Regions from separate parts of the Paenibacillus sp. BT-177 genome, predicted to be linked through region 1. Evidence: a T-box and tRNA genes for the amino acid it is inferred to sense, from the RefSeq annotation. Region 1 holds a T-box; the other holds one or more tRNA genes.
The links. The T-box of region 1 lies ahead of argS (arginine--tRNA ligase). A T-box ahead of a tRNA ligase gene usually reads a tRNA of that ligase, here a tRNA-Arg.
Positions count from the first base shown of each region.

Region 2: it has a tRNA-Arg gene. The T-box ahead of argS (arginine--tRNA ligase) is inferred to sense a tRNA for this amino acid. The anticodon was not compared.

Region 1 is NZ_JAOYTP010000004.1:167,504-175,624, forward strand. It holds gene OIU26_RS14290 (ABC transporter ATP-binding protein) at 1-874, shown strand, start outside; gene OIU26_RS14295 (ABC transporter ATP-binding protein) at 874-2,964, shown strand; gene OIU26_RS14300 (S-layer homology domain-containing protein) at 3,081-4,049, opposite strand; gene argS (arginine--tRNA ligase) at 4,327-6,051, opposite strand; T-box leader at 6,111-6,369, opposite strand; gene OIU26_RS14310 (four-helix bundle copper-binding protein) at 6,447-6,776, opposite strand; gene OIU26_RS14315 (MogA/MoaB family molybdenum cofactor biosynthesis protein) at 7,041-7,556, shown strand; gene OIU26_RS14320 (nicotinate phosphoribosyltransferase) at 7,623-8,121, opposite strand, start outside.
Region 2 is NZ_JAOYTP010000010.1:161,259-169,379, reverse strand. It holds tRNA gene OIU26_RS22550 (tRNA-Ser) at 14-105, shown strand; tRNA gene OIU26_RS22545 (tRNA-Glu) at 125-196, shown strand; tRNA gene OIU26_RS22540 (tRNA-Val) at 206-281, shown strand; tRNA gene OIU26_RS22535 (tRNA-Met) at 311-384, shown strand; tRNA gene OIU26_RS22530 (tRNA-Asp) at 410-486, shown strand; tRNA gene OIU26_RS22525 (tRNA-Thr) at 500-575, shown strand; tRNA gene OIU26_RS22520 (tRNA-Tyr) at 580-665, shown strand; tRNA gene OIU26_RS22515 (tRNA-Gln) at 768-842, shown strand; tRNA gene OIU26_RS22510 (tRNA-Lys) at 847-922, shown strand; tRNA gene OIU26_RS22505 (tRNA-Leu) at 935-1,015, shown strand; tRNA gene OIU26_RS22500 (tRNA-Gly) at 1,026-1,100, shown strand; tRNA gene OIU26_RS22495 (tRNA-Arg) at 1,106-1,182, shown strand; tRNA gene OIU26_RS22490 (tRNA-Leu) at 1,195-1,274, shown strand; tRNA gene OIU26_RS22485 (tRNA-Pro) at 1,282-1,358, shown strand; tRNA gene OIU26_RS22480 (tRNA-Gly) at 1,366-1,436, shown strand; gene OIU26_RS22475 (glycosyl hydrolase) at 2,563-3,525, shown strand; gene OIU26_RS22470 (CcdC family protein) at 3,756-4,253, opposite strand; gene OIU26_RS22465 (disulfide oxidoreductase) at 4,418-4,894, opposite strand; gene OIU26_RS22460 (nitroreductase family protein) at 5,125-5,751, shown strand; gene mprF (bifunctional lysylphosphatidylglycerol flippase/synthetase MprF) at 5,857-8,121, opposite strand, start outside.

The DNA.
Region 1 (8,121 bases):
TGGCGAGCTGATTAACATTATGCAGCGCGGTAGCGCTTCTCTGGACCGGGTCAATGAAACTCTCGATGTCCAGCCAGACGTTCAGAATGTAGCTCAACCTGTTCCAGTGGATCGTCCCGAATCCATCACCATGAAAGACGTGACTTTCCGTTATCCTACCTCCACGGTTGACAATCTGTCACATGTGAACCTGGAGCTCAAACGCGGAGAAACACTAGGTGTCGTTGGTCGAACAGGCAGCGGGAAATCCACTTTGCTCAAACAGCTATTGCATGAATATCCGACTGGCAGTGGTGATATCTTAATCTCCGGCACCCGGCTGGAGGACATTGCAGTAGAACAATTACACAGCTGGATTGGCTACGTGCCGCAAGAACAAATCTTGTTCTCCAAATCGGTGCGCGAGAACATTCAGTTCGGGAAGCCCGGGGCAGATGATGGCGACATCATGGAAGCAATCCGTACGGCTGCCTTTGACCAAGATTTGGGTACCCTGTCCGATGGGCTGGATACACTGGTCGGAGAAAAAGGCATCGCCCTGTCCGGCGGTCAGAAGCAGCGTGTTTCGCTTGCGCGCGCCTTTATCGGTGATCCAGATATTCTAGTGCTCGACGATGCACTGTCAGCAGTAGATGCTCGCACGGAAGCACGTATTATTGACAATATCCGGCATAAGCGCTCAGGTAAAACAACCTTGATCTCCACTCACCGTCTATCGGCTGTAGAGCATGCAGACCGGATCGTCGTGCTGGAGCAAGGACGCATTATTGAGGAAGGAACCCACAACGAGCTGCTTCAGGCTGACGGATGGTACCGACAACAATATGAACGGCAACAAGTGGAATCTGATCTGACCTCAGGGGAGGTATCCTAATGAAACCCAATATCGGCAAAAGACTGTTCCAGTATGCACTGACGAGCAAAGCGGGTTTTATTGCCGCTCTCATCGCCTTGGCTATTGGAGTAGCCGCCGAGCTGGCCGGTCCCTTCATCGCCAAAACGATGATTGACGACCATATGCTCGCTATTGAAAAACCATTTTATGAGACGACTAGTGTGGACGGCGCTGTAAGTTATGCTGGAACCCATTTTAAACGTGAAGATCGCTTTGAAGCCGGGGAGGCCAAAGGGCGCGAAGCAAGGATTTTACAAGTCGGCAGATCTTTTGTATTTGTCGATGGTTCCGTCCAGGTAGCGGATGGTAACCGATCCTTTACGAACGGTACGCTGACCGTGACACGCGGCTCCGACACCTTTCATTATAAAGCTAAGGCTCTAACGGCTGATGAGCTGTATAGCTTTTATAAACCAGAAATGCCCGGCATCTTTCAGCTGATTGGGTGGTATTGCTTCTTTTTGGTCGTTTCGATTTTTGCCGAATTCGGTAAAACATACTGGCTGCAATCCTCGGCGAACAAGGTCATTCAGAAGCTTCGACTTGATCTCTACGCACACATTCAGCGCTTGCCAGTTTACTTTTTTGATAACTTACCCGCAGGCAAGGTCGTATCCCGTGTTACGAATGACACGGAGGCAGTCAAAGATTTGTTTGTGGCTGTACTCTCCAACTTCACTTCAGGGATTGTAACGATGACAGGGGTATATGTTGCACTCTTTTTACTGGACTTCAGACTGGGTCTGATCTCTCTATTTATTGTACCGTTACTGATCTTATGGATCATATTGTACCGCAAGGTTGCAACCCGCTATAACACGATCATTCGGTCCAGACTCAGTGAGATTAATGCGATTATCAATGAATCCATTCAGGGGATGTCCATTATTCGCGTATTCCGGCATCAGAAACAAACACAGCAAGAGTTTGAAGAGTTGAATGATGACTATATGAAGCATCAGAATAAAATGCTGAATTTGAACGCTTTTACTTCGCATAATTTGGTCAATGTATTGAGAAACCTCGCCTTCGCTGTCGTGTTGTGGTATTTTGGATCTGCGGCGCTTGGCACTACAGGTAGTGCGATATCATTAGGGGTATTGTATGCCTTCGTCGATGTGTTGGGTCGTTTGTTCCAACCTATTACGGGTATGGTCAACCAGCTTGCCGTACTGGATACTTCCATCGTATCCTCAGGACGTGTATTTGAATTGATGGACGAAACTGGAGAGCCGGTGACAGACGGTACTATGCCGCGTTACAAAGGCCAGGTAGAATTTAACGACGTTTCCTTTGCCTACAAAAAGGATGATGTGCTTAAGCATATTTCCTTTACAGCACAGCCTGGCCAAACGGTTGCCCTTGTCGGGCATACCGGATCAGGTAAGAGTTCGATTATCAACCTGCTATTCCGGTTCTATGATCCGCAAAAAGGGACGATCACCATTGACGGAACGCCTGTCAAAAATATTCCTAAGCAATGGCTTCGCCATCATATGGGTATTGTTCTTCAAGATCCATATTTGTTCACAGGCACGGTAGCCTCTAATGTCAGTCTCGGAGACAGCAGAATTACAAGAGAGCAGGTAAATAAAGCGCTGCATGACGTTGGAGCCGATAAACTGTTAGCCCATTTGCCCCAAGGATTTGATGAGCCTGTTATTGAAAAAGGCAGTACCTTATCCGCCGGGCAACGCCAGCTTATTTCGTTTGCTCGCGCGTTAGCCTTTGATCCTGCCATTTTAATTCTGGATGAAGCTACCGCCAACATTGATACCGAAACGGAAGCACTCATCCAATCTGCTCTTGAGGTGCTCAAAAAGGGACGTACGACCTTTATCATTGCCCACCGTTTGTCCACCATTCGTAGTGCAGACCAAATTTTGGTGCTGCATCGAGGTGAAATTGTTGAACGGGGTAGCCATGACGAGCTTATGGCCCAAGGCGGACGTTACTTCCAAATGTATCAACTCCAGTCAGGAACGGTTGCAGCAGAATCTGCGTCTTCCTCAGCTACACATCCTGTGCAAAATGACTTGCTTACAGGCAAAGTCGCATTTAAAGCTTAAATAATACTAGAGCTTGGGCTTACAATTAACATTTAGCAAGAAAAAGCCAGCGGTCTCCATTCTTATGGGGGGAACTCGCTGGCTTTATTTTATATATTGACATATGGCTTAAAGTTTTATTTAGCTACAGACGTGCCTGTTCCTGTGGGCGGAAGCACGGTTCCATCGACTGCTTTGAGCGTAACCTTATACTTACTGTCTACCAATGTACTGGTGTGGGTATCCGTAATGACTTGAATATTCATTTCCCCCGGTTTTGGACTAGTCAGCTTGTAGTAAATGACTGCATTCGTATCATCTACGTAGTCGATGTGATCCACTTCAATGCCGTAACCTGGATTAGGTGCCTGCAGACGGGTGATGGTCACTTTGTTCTGTTGGCCATTCGCCTTCTCTATGCTCATACTAATATTGGTTTGTTGAACCGGATCTACAGGCTCAGCTGGATTTTCCGGAGTGGCTTGCACCGGTTTATGACTTTGTACAAACTCGGATGCATGGTAGACCATTTCTGCTGCCTCCATCCGTGTTACTTTACGATCCGGGTTAAAGTTGCTTTCTTTGTCCAATTTTGCAATTTTGGTCAACAGGAGAAATTGCACTGCTTCGTTCGACTCTTGGTCTAATTTTTTGCCATCTGCTACATTAATGAACATACGGACCGTAGGATATTCACCTGTTGCACTCACGGCTTTGTAAAGAATATTCGCGAATTGTTCCCTTGTCATACGGGTGCTCGGATCAATATCCGGTGACAGAGGGATTTGGTGCTGGACTGCAATCCGATAGGAATCGGCATACCATGCGGAAGCCGGAATGTTTGCAAAGGAGCCCGTGGTGAAATCAGGCATAACCTGAAGATCCATCGCACGAACAACCAAGTGTACTCCTTGTGCATACGTGAGTGTTTGATCTGGTGCAAACTTATCCTTGGTTATCCCTTGAATAATTCCTTTGTTCTGAAGTGAACTTACGATCTTCTCCTGCTCAGCTCCCTTTATATCTCGAAAAGCAGAAGCCGACGTAGCCACAGCCAATGAACAGACGACAAGCAGCGCAGCTGCCACGCTTTTATGTTTAATCATGAGATACACCTCCATGTTTACTTTGCTTCTATACTTACGGACGCAATAAAACCATCAAATGTTTCAAATATGCACAAATTGGTTGCAAAACAATGGAATACCCTGCGAATAGTGTAACCCGTCTTGCTCTTTTCTGCTCACCATCTCCATGCAAATCCAAAAGTGTCTATGACAGTTTTCCTTTTGTAGCACCTTTTAGAGAAAAAGAGCTGACTCGCAGTAATTTAGCTAGCAAAATCAAGCAGTGTACCTAACAAAAATACTCACTTGTGGTAGTTTACATCCGGTTAGGGGCTTTCAGTCCAAGAAGTCGCAGTGTACTTGCCAGCATATCCGCAGTCTGTTCCGCCAACTGAATGCGCCACTGTCCACCATCGACAATCCTTTCCTTAGCATAAAAACGGTTGAACGCTTGTGCTGTATCTAATGCAAATCTCGCAATAACCGAAGGTTCCAGTTGCCTAGCAGCACGTATTAGCTGCCCGTGATAGCGATCCAACTGCTTAAGCAGCGCCCAGCCTGCGTCACCCAGCATTTCATCTGAAACGATATTCAAATCAGGAGAATGCCCGTCTTGGGCAAGGACGTTGTCACTGGAATTAGAATCAACATCAGAGCGGGCGTGAGCTTTCTCCAAAAGACTGCGTATGCGCGCATGAGTATACTGCACATAAGGGCCAGTCTCACCTTCAAAGGTCAGTGCCTCCTCTAACGAAAAATCCACTTCATTCAGACGGTTATTTTTTAAATCGCCAAAAATAATCGCTCCGATGCCAACGTCTTCAGCTATTGCCTGTTGCTCCAGCAAATTGGGATTTTTCTCCGTAATGATGGCTTGAGCACGCGCTACAGCTTCATCCAGCACTTCCTCCAGTTTCACCACCTTGCCGCGTCTTGTGGACATTTTTTTGCCTGCAAACCGCATTAAACCAAACGGTACATGCTCACATTGATCTGCCCATGTCTCCCCTGCATGCTTCAGCACCGCAAATACCTGTTGGAAATGTAACTTCTGTTCCCCGCCAACGACGTACAGCAGGCGATCAGCCTTCATCACTTCATGACGATAAATCGCTGTTGCCAGATCACGGGTGGGATAAATGGTAGTCCCATCTTTTTTCAAAATAAGACACGGCGGCAGTTGCTCGTCTTCCAGAGGAACCACAAGTGCTCCATCACTTTCTTCCAGCAGTCCTTTTGCTCTTAATTGGGCAACAACTGCCTGCATCTTATCATTGTAAAAACTTTCCCCCAACACATGGTCAAACGAAATGTTAAGACGTTGGTACATACGGTCAAATTCTCCCAGACTGACTTCAACAAAAAACTCCCACAGTTGTTGAGCTTCAGTATCCCCTTGCTCCAAACGTCGGAACCACTCGCGGCCTTCATCCTCCAAAGACGGATCATGCTCGGCCTCCTGATGAAAACGGACATATAGCTTCAACGATTCCCCGATCGGATCATGTTGTAGCTGCTCCTCATTGCCCCATCTTTTATAGGCCGCAATTTGCTTGCCAAATTGTGTCCCCCAATCCCCTAGATGATTCACACTAATCGGCACATATCCAGTTTCACCAAGTATGCGATACAAGGCGGCACCAATAACAGTAGAGCGAAGATGACCAATACCAAATGGTTTGGCAATATTAGGCGACGACATATCAATCACTACTCGCTGTCCATATCCGATATTGGGCTTGAGAAACTCAGCCTTGCTCAATTCAGCAAGCATCGATGGAATATGAACAGATCGATCCAATGTAATATTTACATAGGCACCCGATGCTGAAGCAGTTAGACCCGCTTCATGGCTTACTAGCTCTGCCAATTCCATTGCAATATGCTGTGGAGACTTTCGGAATTTTTTAGCCAGCACAAAACAGGGAAACGCCACATCTCCCCATTCAGGCTGCGGAGGCACCTCGAATAAAGATAAAACTTCTTTCTCCTCCAAGCCCGTATGAGCTACAATAGCTTGGGTAGCAATCATCAACAACATGTTCCTCTCTCCTTCTTTTTATAAGATCTAACAAAAAAAGCCCTCGCCTCTTGAAATAATCAAGAGACGAGAACTTCGATATCCCGCGGTACCACTCTTCGTAAATCGGTTGTATAGCTAAAGCTAGCTTACACAAAATCGCGATTTCACTCCATTGACAAATAACGGTGTCTGCCGGGCTGATCTACTAGAAGCTTTTATCGTTGGATCAACCGTCTCCCGGGTGCGCTTCACATCGGATTTCATACCGGCTTCCACCTCTTCCGGCTCGCTGTAATGATACGGTTCCGTTGCTACTCTCCCGTTCCTTGACGTTAATTCCCACCATTATACAAACCTATTTAGTAGAAAGCAACCTTTTATTCCCTCTTCAGAGACTAGTTCTGTATATGTAATTACACTGCCACCAATTCGCGACAGGCTTCAACACAATGACGGCAGGCTTCTGCACAATGTTTGCAATGATTATGGGAATGCTTGCTGCATTCAGCAGCACATACCTCACAGGCTTTGGCACATAGCTCACAGATTTCCTCGGCAAAATCCGTTCCGCGCTGCAACATTTGAGCAGCAAACCCACATATCTCTGCGCATTCCCTGCTCACTCGAATACATTCACGCAGCATAGCTAAATCATATTCCTTCAAACTTGCTACATAGCATACATTGCAAGCGTTCATACATTCCAGGCAAGCATCTACGCATTTTTGGTATGAATGATTCATAATACATTACCTCCTAGTTGTTGATCCTGCTGTACTATTACCCGCTGAACCTTGAAATTAATCATTTGATGTTCGCGCTTTCAACAAAATATACCCAGAAAATCCCGACTTATGTAAGGAAGTGTACTATATTCCAAGGTGCAAGCGCAAGGATATTAATCACATAACCTTTTTAGCCTTCGTTTCTGACTTGCATCCAGTCTGTCATTCCTCTATTGTAAAAAAAGAGTATGCTTAACCACTGATCAAGGAGTGAACATTGTAATGAATATAACATCTGTAGAGGAGCACCGACAGGAATCTCCGCAGCAGGTTAACTGCATGGTCGTAACCGTCTCGGATACACGTACCATGGAAACCGATACTGGGGGACGACTGCTCAAGGAACTACTAAAAACGAATGGGTACAAGGTTGTACGATATGTTATCGTCAAGGACGACTATGAAGGAATCCGGCAGTTGGTAGCCGAAGCTGCGGCACATGAGGACATCGAGGCTGTACTTTTAACAGGTGGTACTGGCATCTCTCCGCGTGATACTACATATGAAGCCGTCTCCTCTCTACTGGATAAGGAACTACCTGGGTTTGGAGAAATCTTCCGTTACTTAAGCTTTGCTGAGGACATTGGATCAGCAGCTATATTAAGTCGGGCTGTAGCGGGCACTGTGGGCCAGACAGCTGTGTTTTCTATGCCTGGCTCCCGCGGAGCCGTTCGTTTGGCAATGGAACGCATTATTGTCCCTGAGCTGCGTCATGTGATGAGAGAAATTTATAAATAAGCTCCTATTTACACATGTGCAGATACAAAAAAGGCACCCCATACATGGATGAGGTGCCTCTTCACATTATTCCTTTTCTTCAACTTCGGGCTGCATGTAGCTGTCAATCAGCTTTTGCTTCAGCTCCCATACCTTCTCACTAAGATTTACGCGATAAATTTCAGGGTTCAGCTTCCGCAAATATTCTGGCCAAAACAGTTTCAACTGTGATGCATGATAGGCACGAATTTCATCCAGTTCAGGAAGCTCGTATACCTTCTGCCCATTTACAAAAATAGGTTCAAGCATCGGTACAGCTTCGTAATTTTCTACATACTTCTTCATATATGGATGCAAAGGGTTAAACAGCTTCAGGCGCTTACCATTACGCGGACGTTCTTCATCCGGGAAAGAAATGTAATCAGCTACAGCTCTCCCTTTCTTCTTATCCACAATACGGTATACATCCTTTTTGCCTGGTGTAGATACTTTTTCCGGGTTACCCGAGATTTTAATCGTCGGCAGCATTTCACCGTCCACTTCCCGCTCAACCAGCTTGTACACTCCACCCAGTGAAGGTTGATCT
Region 2 (8,121 bases), on a different contig from region 1:
CGGGGAGCCATATGGAGAGGTGTCCGAGTTGGCCGAAGGAGCACGATTGGAAATCGTGTAGGCGCCAAAAGCGTCTCGAGGGTTCGAATCCCTCTCTCTCCGCCAGCTCTTATAATAGATATGTGGCCCGTTGGTCAAGGGGTTAAGACACCTCCCTTTCACGGAGGTAACAGGGGTTCGAATCCCCTACGGGTCATAGTAGTATGGAGGCTTAGCTCAGCTGGGAGAGCATCTGCCTTACAAGCAGAGGGTCGGGGGTTCGATCCCCTCAGCCTCCACCATTAATAATATTGAGAAGTACCTTCAATGTCGCGGGGTGGAGCAGTTCGGTAGCTCGTCGGGCTCATAACCCGAAGGTCGTAGGTTCAAATCCTGCCCCCGCAATTAATTTCCTGATGGAAATGCCTCTGGAACTGTGGTGTAGAGGCCTAACATGCCTGCCTGTCACGCAGGAGATCGCGGGTTCGAATCCCGTCAGTTCCGCCATTTAACTTAATATGCCGGTGTAGCTCAACTGGTAGAGCAACTGACTTGTAATCAGTAGGTTGGGGGTTCAAGTCCTCTCGCCGGCACCATTTTGGAGGATTAGCGAAGTGGCCAAACGCATCAGACTGTAAATCTGCTCCCTTACGGGTTCGGTGGTTCGAATCCATCATCCTCCACCAGTTTTATTATTATGGTGGTCGTGACAAATGGATTAACGTACCGAATTGTGGCTACGGCATTCGTGGGTCCAAGGCCCATTGATCGCCCTGTTAAATACATAATGGGGATTAGCCAAGCGGTAAGGCAACGGACTTTGACTCCGTCATGCATAGGTTCAAATCCTATATCCCCAGCCATTAAGAGCCATTAGCTCAGTTGGTAGAGCACCTGACTTTTAATCAGGGTGTCGAAGGTTCGAGTCCTTCATGGCTCACCATTATCATTGTATGCGCGTGTGGCGGAATTGGCAGACGCACTAGACTTAGGATCTAGCGTCTTTGACGTGGGGGTTCAAGTCCCTCCACGCGCATATTGTTTTTGCGGACGTGGCTCAGCGGTAGAGCATCGCCTTGCCAAGGCGAGGGTCGCGGGTTCGATTCCCGTCGTCCGCTCCATATTTGCGCCCTTAGCTCAGCTGGATAGAGCGTTTGACTACGAATCAAAAGGCCGGGAGTTCGAATCTCTCAGGGCGCGCCATTAATTTCATAAGCCGGTGTGGCGGAATTGGCAGACGCGCGCGACTCAAAATCGTGAGGGAAACCGTGGAGGTTCGAGTCCTCTCACCGGCATCTATTACGGGATGTAGCTCAGCTTGGTAGAGCACCTGGTTTGGGACCAGGGGGTCGCATGTTCAAATCGTGTCATCCCGACCATTTTTTTGCGGGTGTAGTTCAATGGTAGAACTCCAGCCTTCCAAGCTGGTAGCGTGGGTTCGATTCCCATCACCCGCTTTATATAGATGAAAAAAGAGACGGCTTATGCCATCTCTTTTTTTTGTACTTTTAAAAAATATCGTGTTCTAGTCAATAAAGCTCAAGAGTTAGAACATTATAGTCTAAATCGATGAGATTGCAATTGTTATACTTCATCGATTTACACAGACTGGTTACTCATCGTCCTTACTAAGCTAACATGCCCCGTTAGTTGCCCCACTATTTTAAAACTCCTTTTCTAATTCAAGTCGCTCGGAGCTCCAATCCCATAACTCGATAGCACGATTGTAGTTGTATGATTTCTCTGAAGATTTGATTTCTTTGGATCCGTCCCACTTTGAATAGAGTTGGTGAGTACAAGCTTTGTTAGACCATTTCCTGATTGTTTGGTTGTACGAATGCTGGAACGAAACGGAGTAATGGCATTACATTATTCCACATAAATTGCAGGAAGAAGAATAGGAAACTGGGGAATAATAGTTTCACCTCTAAAAACCGAATTTGGCCCAAAGGCCGAATATCGGTTTTTTTGTTTCATGAGTGCCAAGCCAACATTTTAAAGAAAATAAACGCTATGTTTTCAGAGTGATCAGTTTAGTTCTAATAGACGCTAGTGATCCACCGTTGCTAATTATTCTGCACGTGTGTTTATTCTCTAGACCTGCTGATAACAGGATACGTTAAGTGTGTGATTATGAATCTTCTACATAGTCCAAAAATAGCAATAATTTGAATCTGAATTCATAAGAGTGAAAGAAAAGTATTTCCTTTATTACACACTTAGTCTCTACCACACTTTGCGAAGGTTGTTTATTTATTGTTATACGAATTATTTTTTGATCTAATAGAACTATTTCAACCTTTTCCCTTGATGTCGATATAATTGAGGGTCACAAAAGTGTATTCTTTTAGGCAAATGGAGATCAACTCGCTAAAACGAAAAATATGTAGGTTGCGAATCAGAATTGTCTTATTGAACAGGAGGGGTGTACTAGAAAAAAGACTCATTACGAAACTCAGAATTGAGGAAAAACGGAGGTTATGTTATGGACAAAAAGAATGATAAAAGTTGCTGGATGAAGTGATTGACCATAAGTCTTGCGATTACAAGCAGCAAGGTATAAACATTAGGAGGATAATCAATATGAATTCATTCAAGAAAACGAAGAGCTTGATCAGCGCCCTGACCGGGGCTGCACTATTATTCTCACTACCAATAACGGCAGGCGCGGAGAGCAATATCAACTATACAGGCATGTTCCTGGGCTATGACGGAAGTGTAAACACCAGCCCTGTCTGGACCTACAACCCTGACATTGTCTCCTATGATCTGCTGAACTGGAACCAGGGGGGCACCGATGCAGCCTCCATTACCTCTAATAGCGCCTCTGCCATCCAAGACCTAGGAAAAATAGTCACCGTTTCCACCCACATGCCCAATCCCCAGGGTGGAAATGTAAACGCCCCGATGTCTGAGTCCGATTTTAATATCTTGGCCAATACAGACATTTCATCCATCAATTCGTCCAGCCCTGCATGGCTGCAAAATTATAAGGCCCAGGTTGACAATGTTGTGACCGGTCTGCAAAAGTTTAACTCATCCCCCGTTTACTACAGACCCTTCCATGAAATGAACGGAGGCTGGTTCTGGTGGGGAAACAAGAATACGACAGACTATAAGAACCTGTACGTCAATCTGTACAATTACATCGTGACGACCAATGGCATGTCCAGCGTCAATTTTGTCTATGCCCCAAATAAAGGAGCTAACGCGGCTGCTTATTACCCCGGCTCTAGCTATGTCACATGGATTGGCATCGATGCTTACAGCGATGATCCGTCCAATGACAATGAAATCAAGATGGCTTACAATGACATTAAAGGACTTGGCAAAACTTACGGCTTTTGCGAAATTGGACCAGCCGTGGGTGGCGACCATGTGGATCGCAACAATAATCAGCTCAAGGAATTCGATTATTCGCTTTGGAACAACGCCCTGAATGAAGTCTACACTGGAGCAAGCTTCTTTATCACCTGGGATGGCGCTTATGCTCCGCAGAATAACACAAACGGCAGCGTGCTGTTTACAAAGGAGAGCTCCCAGTAAGTGCCTAGCGCCCGGCGTCCAGGCAGCACGGCATCAAGGCGTTAATCCCAAGCTGACCGCAGAGCCTTGGGAGAGTGGGACGTTTTCAAGAACGACAACAAAAAGCACCACCTTAATGAATTGGCCCCTGATAGACTAAAAAGACCCAAAAGACACGACCTCCTGTTAGGAGAACGGGTCTTTTGGGTCTACGCAGCAACATGCGAGTATGCTCGTTAAATATCGGTTGGTCAGATGCGGACTTCCGTCTCGTCCGGAACGAACTGACGATATTGAAAATACATACGGAGCCGCCAGTGTAACAACGTCCCGAAGGCTAGTATGAAAAATAGCCCTGCTGTTTGCGGGATGGTAATGTAATGCTGAATAAATTCATGCAGCAGCAATCGGACGATCAGCAGGCTGATCAGGATAAAAAAGAAGGTGCGCGAGCGTTGCACGAAAACCAGCCCTTCTTGTAACTCAAATTTGGTGCTGCGGATCAACGGGTAGGAAAAAATAAACCAGCCGATCAGAAAAGCGCCCAGCGCCCAAAGCCAGGGAACCCGTACTTCTGGCACCACAAACATCATAAAGCCAGTGCTCATGCCGAGCGGAGGAATGATGATTTTTTTGGCATTAATCGGGCGATGACCTGTCTTCATACGGATGAAAATAGCCGATATAGCGATTAAGATCATACCGAAAGTTGCGCCATATTGCAGCAATGGGGTGCTGATATGAAACATGGACTGGCCCCCTCTATAAGGAATATAAGCGTTATTGGACAGACTGCAAACCTTTTACATTATAGCACATATGCAATGGATATATTTAGTTACAGTCTTTCCTCCGGCAAGCGGATTATACGCCTTTTGGTGGTAACCGGCCCTATAATCGGGTCTCTTTCATCTTATGCGAGTTCTTGTGCTTGTACCTCACCTGCGGCTGATTTTTTCTCTTGGCGCATGATATAAACCATCGCTGCAATAATAAGGATAAAAGCAATGAGTGCGAGAAACGGAATGGTGATGAAATCCAACCAGTTCAAATAATCCTGTTCACAGGACACTCTGCCGCAGGCCGTTGAAGTTTGTGTGGCAGCTTTGGCGGCTGCATGGATGCGCTGAATAATAAAATGATAGGCCGAAATCGCACCACCGATGACAGCTAATGGCATAACGTAAACACGTATTTTCGTATCGCCTCGAAAATATGCGATTCCGAGCAGAAGGGTCAGGGGATACATTGAAATGCGCTGAAACCAGCACAGCTTACAAGGCTCATACCCCAAGATTTCGCTGAGATACAGACTGCCCAATGTCGCCACACAAGCTACTACCCACGCGGCAAATAAAGCAATATCCGTTTTTTTAAACGATCCGATCATAGTAACGCTCCTTTTTAAATTCAAATGAGAACAGTATGAACTCATCGTGTCTTGTCCCATCGGCAGGCATTTGCCGATATGCATGTCTTTATCCGTATTGTACTGTATTTTGAGTGCGGGGTCATACTTAAACATATTGACATCATTCACTATCATTTTTATAATTGCAGTAGTTTGGGAAGTTAATAAAGATTCAAGATATATATTAAGAAATTAGGAGTGTGCCCAGAATGTCGAGCAGCCGGAAAAATGAAACCCTATCTGTTATTAGTGAAAGACACGCGGTAAAAAGCTATGTAAAGGATTTTAAAATGCCAGAGGAAGATCTGGAAGCTATCTTGACTGCTGCGGTAGAAGCTCCTTCCGCTTGGAACCTTCAACATTGGAAATTCCTTGTTATCGAAAGTGAAGCGGACAAACAAAAATTGCTGCCTATCGCCTACAACCAAGGTCAAGTAGCAGAGAGCTCTGTTACGATTGCCGTACTGGGTGATTTGGAAGCCAACCGCAATGCTGTCATTTATGATCAAGCAGTAGAAGCAGGCGCATTGCCAGCGGAAATCCGTGACGCATTGGTAGGTCAAATCAATGGTGCTTATCAAAACCCGCAGGTAGCTCGCGATGCAGCGATCCTGAACTCTGCTCTTGCAGCACAAAACATTATGCTGGCTGCTAAATCTTTGGGCTACGATACTTGCGCAATGGGCGGATTTATTCCAGCACAATTGATCGAGCAATTCAATATTCCAGCACGATACCTGCCAACCATGCTCATTAGTGTAGGTAAGGCACAAGTGCCAGCACGTCCATCAGGACGTTTCCCACTGTCTGACGTTGTTGTAAAAGGCAGCTTCTAAGAAGAATAGTGAATATAAAAGGGTGTTCCTGCAACCATTTGTGGTGGGGAACACCCTTTTTTACGTCGTTTTAAACTGTCAAAATCCTTTTGTATCGTACCTTGTTTAGTCCGAGCGTTTGGACACGAGATATACCAGCTCCAGCGTCAGGATCGGCAGAAAAACAGAAGCTGGATAGGCCAGATAGCGCGGCTCCCACTGCGGCTTGAATTTATCCTTAAAGCGTCGAAGTCCCTGGAAGCCGTAAAAATGCCCCCCGTATTGAAAAACGAGTCGAGCCAGCTTTTCCTCGCGCAATGCCTTTTCGCTTTGTCCTACCTGGGACAGCGGGGCCATGCCCAGGTTAAATGTCGTATATCCACTTTCCTTGGCCCACTCAATGACCCGTGTGAATAAGTAATCCATCGTTCCATTGGGTGTGTCGGGCAGGTGACGCATCAGGTCGATAGAGACCGTCTGCCCATGATCATAAGCTGGGGCCATCGTAGCGAAAGCAATGACCTTCCCTTCAGAGTCCTTCAGCAATGCAATTGGAGCCAACTGAAGGTAAGATTCTTTGAACCAGCCGAGAGAATATCCCTTCTCCTTGCGCCCATCCAGCCAAATATCCGAAATATGACGCATCTCCTCAATTAATGACGTCTCTAGAGGCGGCTGGACCATTTCGAATGAATAGCCTTCGCGGTCAAAGCGATTTTTGGCGCTGCGCAGCGCCTGATTGCTTTTGCCCGTTAGTGTAAAGGACTCCAGCGGCACGAGCGCTTCCTCGCCCAATTTAAAAAAGCGATAGCCGTTCTCGTGATAGATGGACAAATATTCCGGTGATGCTTGGTAAAATACAGCCGTCAATGCATATCGATCCGCGAACCGTTGGAATTCCTGAATGGCTTCACTCACACGTTCTTTTGGACCGAGAGGGTCACCTAATACAATCAGTTTGTCCCGGCTGCGAGCATAGGGGAGAACCACCTGTTCATCCTTGGTCCAATACAGATATTTATCGCCCAGAAAAAGCATATGAGAAACGAGGTTACCACCCTGTCGTTCCAAAAATTCCTTTAGCTTAACCAGCTCCTGTGCGTCGGGTAGATTGCTGATGCTACGCTGAGGACGAAGAAAGAAATACACCGTCAGGAATACCCATGCCAAAATCAAACTAAATACGGCTGTAACTCCGTAATCGCTGCGGTTCATAAAAAAGTCCAGATGGACCTTGGCATGTATATGACGCATAAATGGTGTATTGGAGCCTGCCCCGATCATAAAATAAGCGCCGGTTACGAGTAGAGATAATCCGCCCCATATTAAAATGTTGTGCCGATTCAGCGGCGCACTGACCCGATAAAACCGTGAACGCGAAATCCACAGCATTAATGCCACGAACAGCAGGAAAAAGGCTTCTTCAAAATCCAGACCTTTAGTGAAGGTGAAAATGGCTCCTGTCAGCAGCAGTATCAAGGTCAGCCGCAATGCTCTGCGAATACGCAGAGAGATTCCGTGGGACAGAACGACAAGCATAATTCCGATGATGACCGAGATTTCGTGCGATAAGCGCATAACGGGCAGGCTGAGCAAATGTTCAGCAAAACGGAGCCGATACAACAGACCAGGCGTAGCGGCCGACAACAGAAGCACCACGCCGGAGATGAGTACCAGTTTCCCAAGTGCCCATACCCCCAGATCGGCCAAAAACCGGAATTGACCAGGCCAGCCCCATACCTTCTGCCAGGCATTAAGGGAGTAATCCCAGCCTGTCTCAGCGAGCTGGCTCAAGCGCTCATTACGCGGAATCATTTCCAGCGCGGCTAATACCAAGCCGATGAGCCACGGAATGATGTAATAAAAGACGCGAAAGACCAGCAGCACAGCCAGCGCCCGGTCCGAGTTGGCTCCTGCCATTTGCAGCCCGAGCAGGGCGATAATATCGAATGCACCGACTCCTCCGGGTGCAAGACTGATTAACCCCGCAATTGCGGCTATTACATAAATACCGAACACAGCATGGAGCGGCAGCTCATGGAGCAAGTGCGAGCCGATCCATGCAAAGGTAAGACCAGCCAGCAGCCATTCCAGCAGAGAGGCGCCAATGGAGGCAGAGATGGTGAACCAGGAGAGCTGTCCTTCTCCCTTGTTGAACCATGTGGCATACCTTTTGGAGCGCTGCATGATCAGAAATAGAGGCAGGTAAAGTGCCATTCCCCATAGCGCCCAATGAAGCCATGGGTGAGCATCCAGCACAGGCTGCACCGGATACAGATGGACAATAGCACCCCAAGCTAGCAAAGATAGTCCGGTAATGACGACAGGCGAAAGAAATACGACTGCCGAGGTAATGACACCCAATGGCACACCGCTCTTTTTATACAGCAC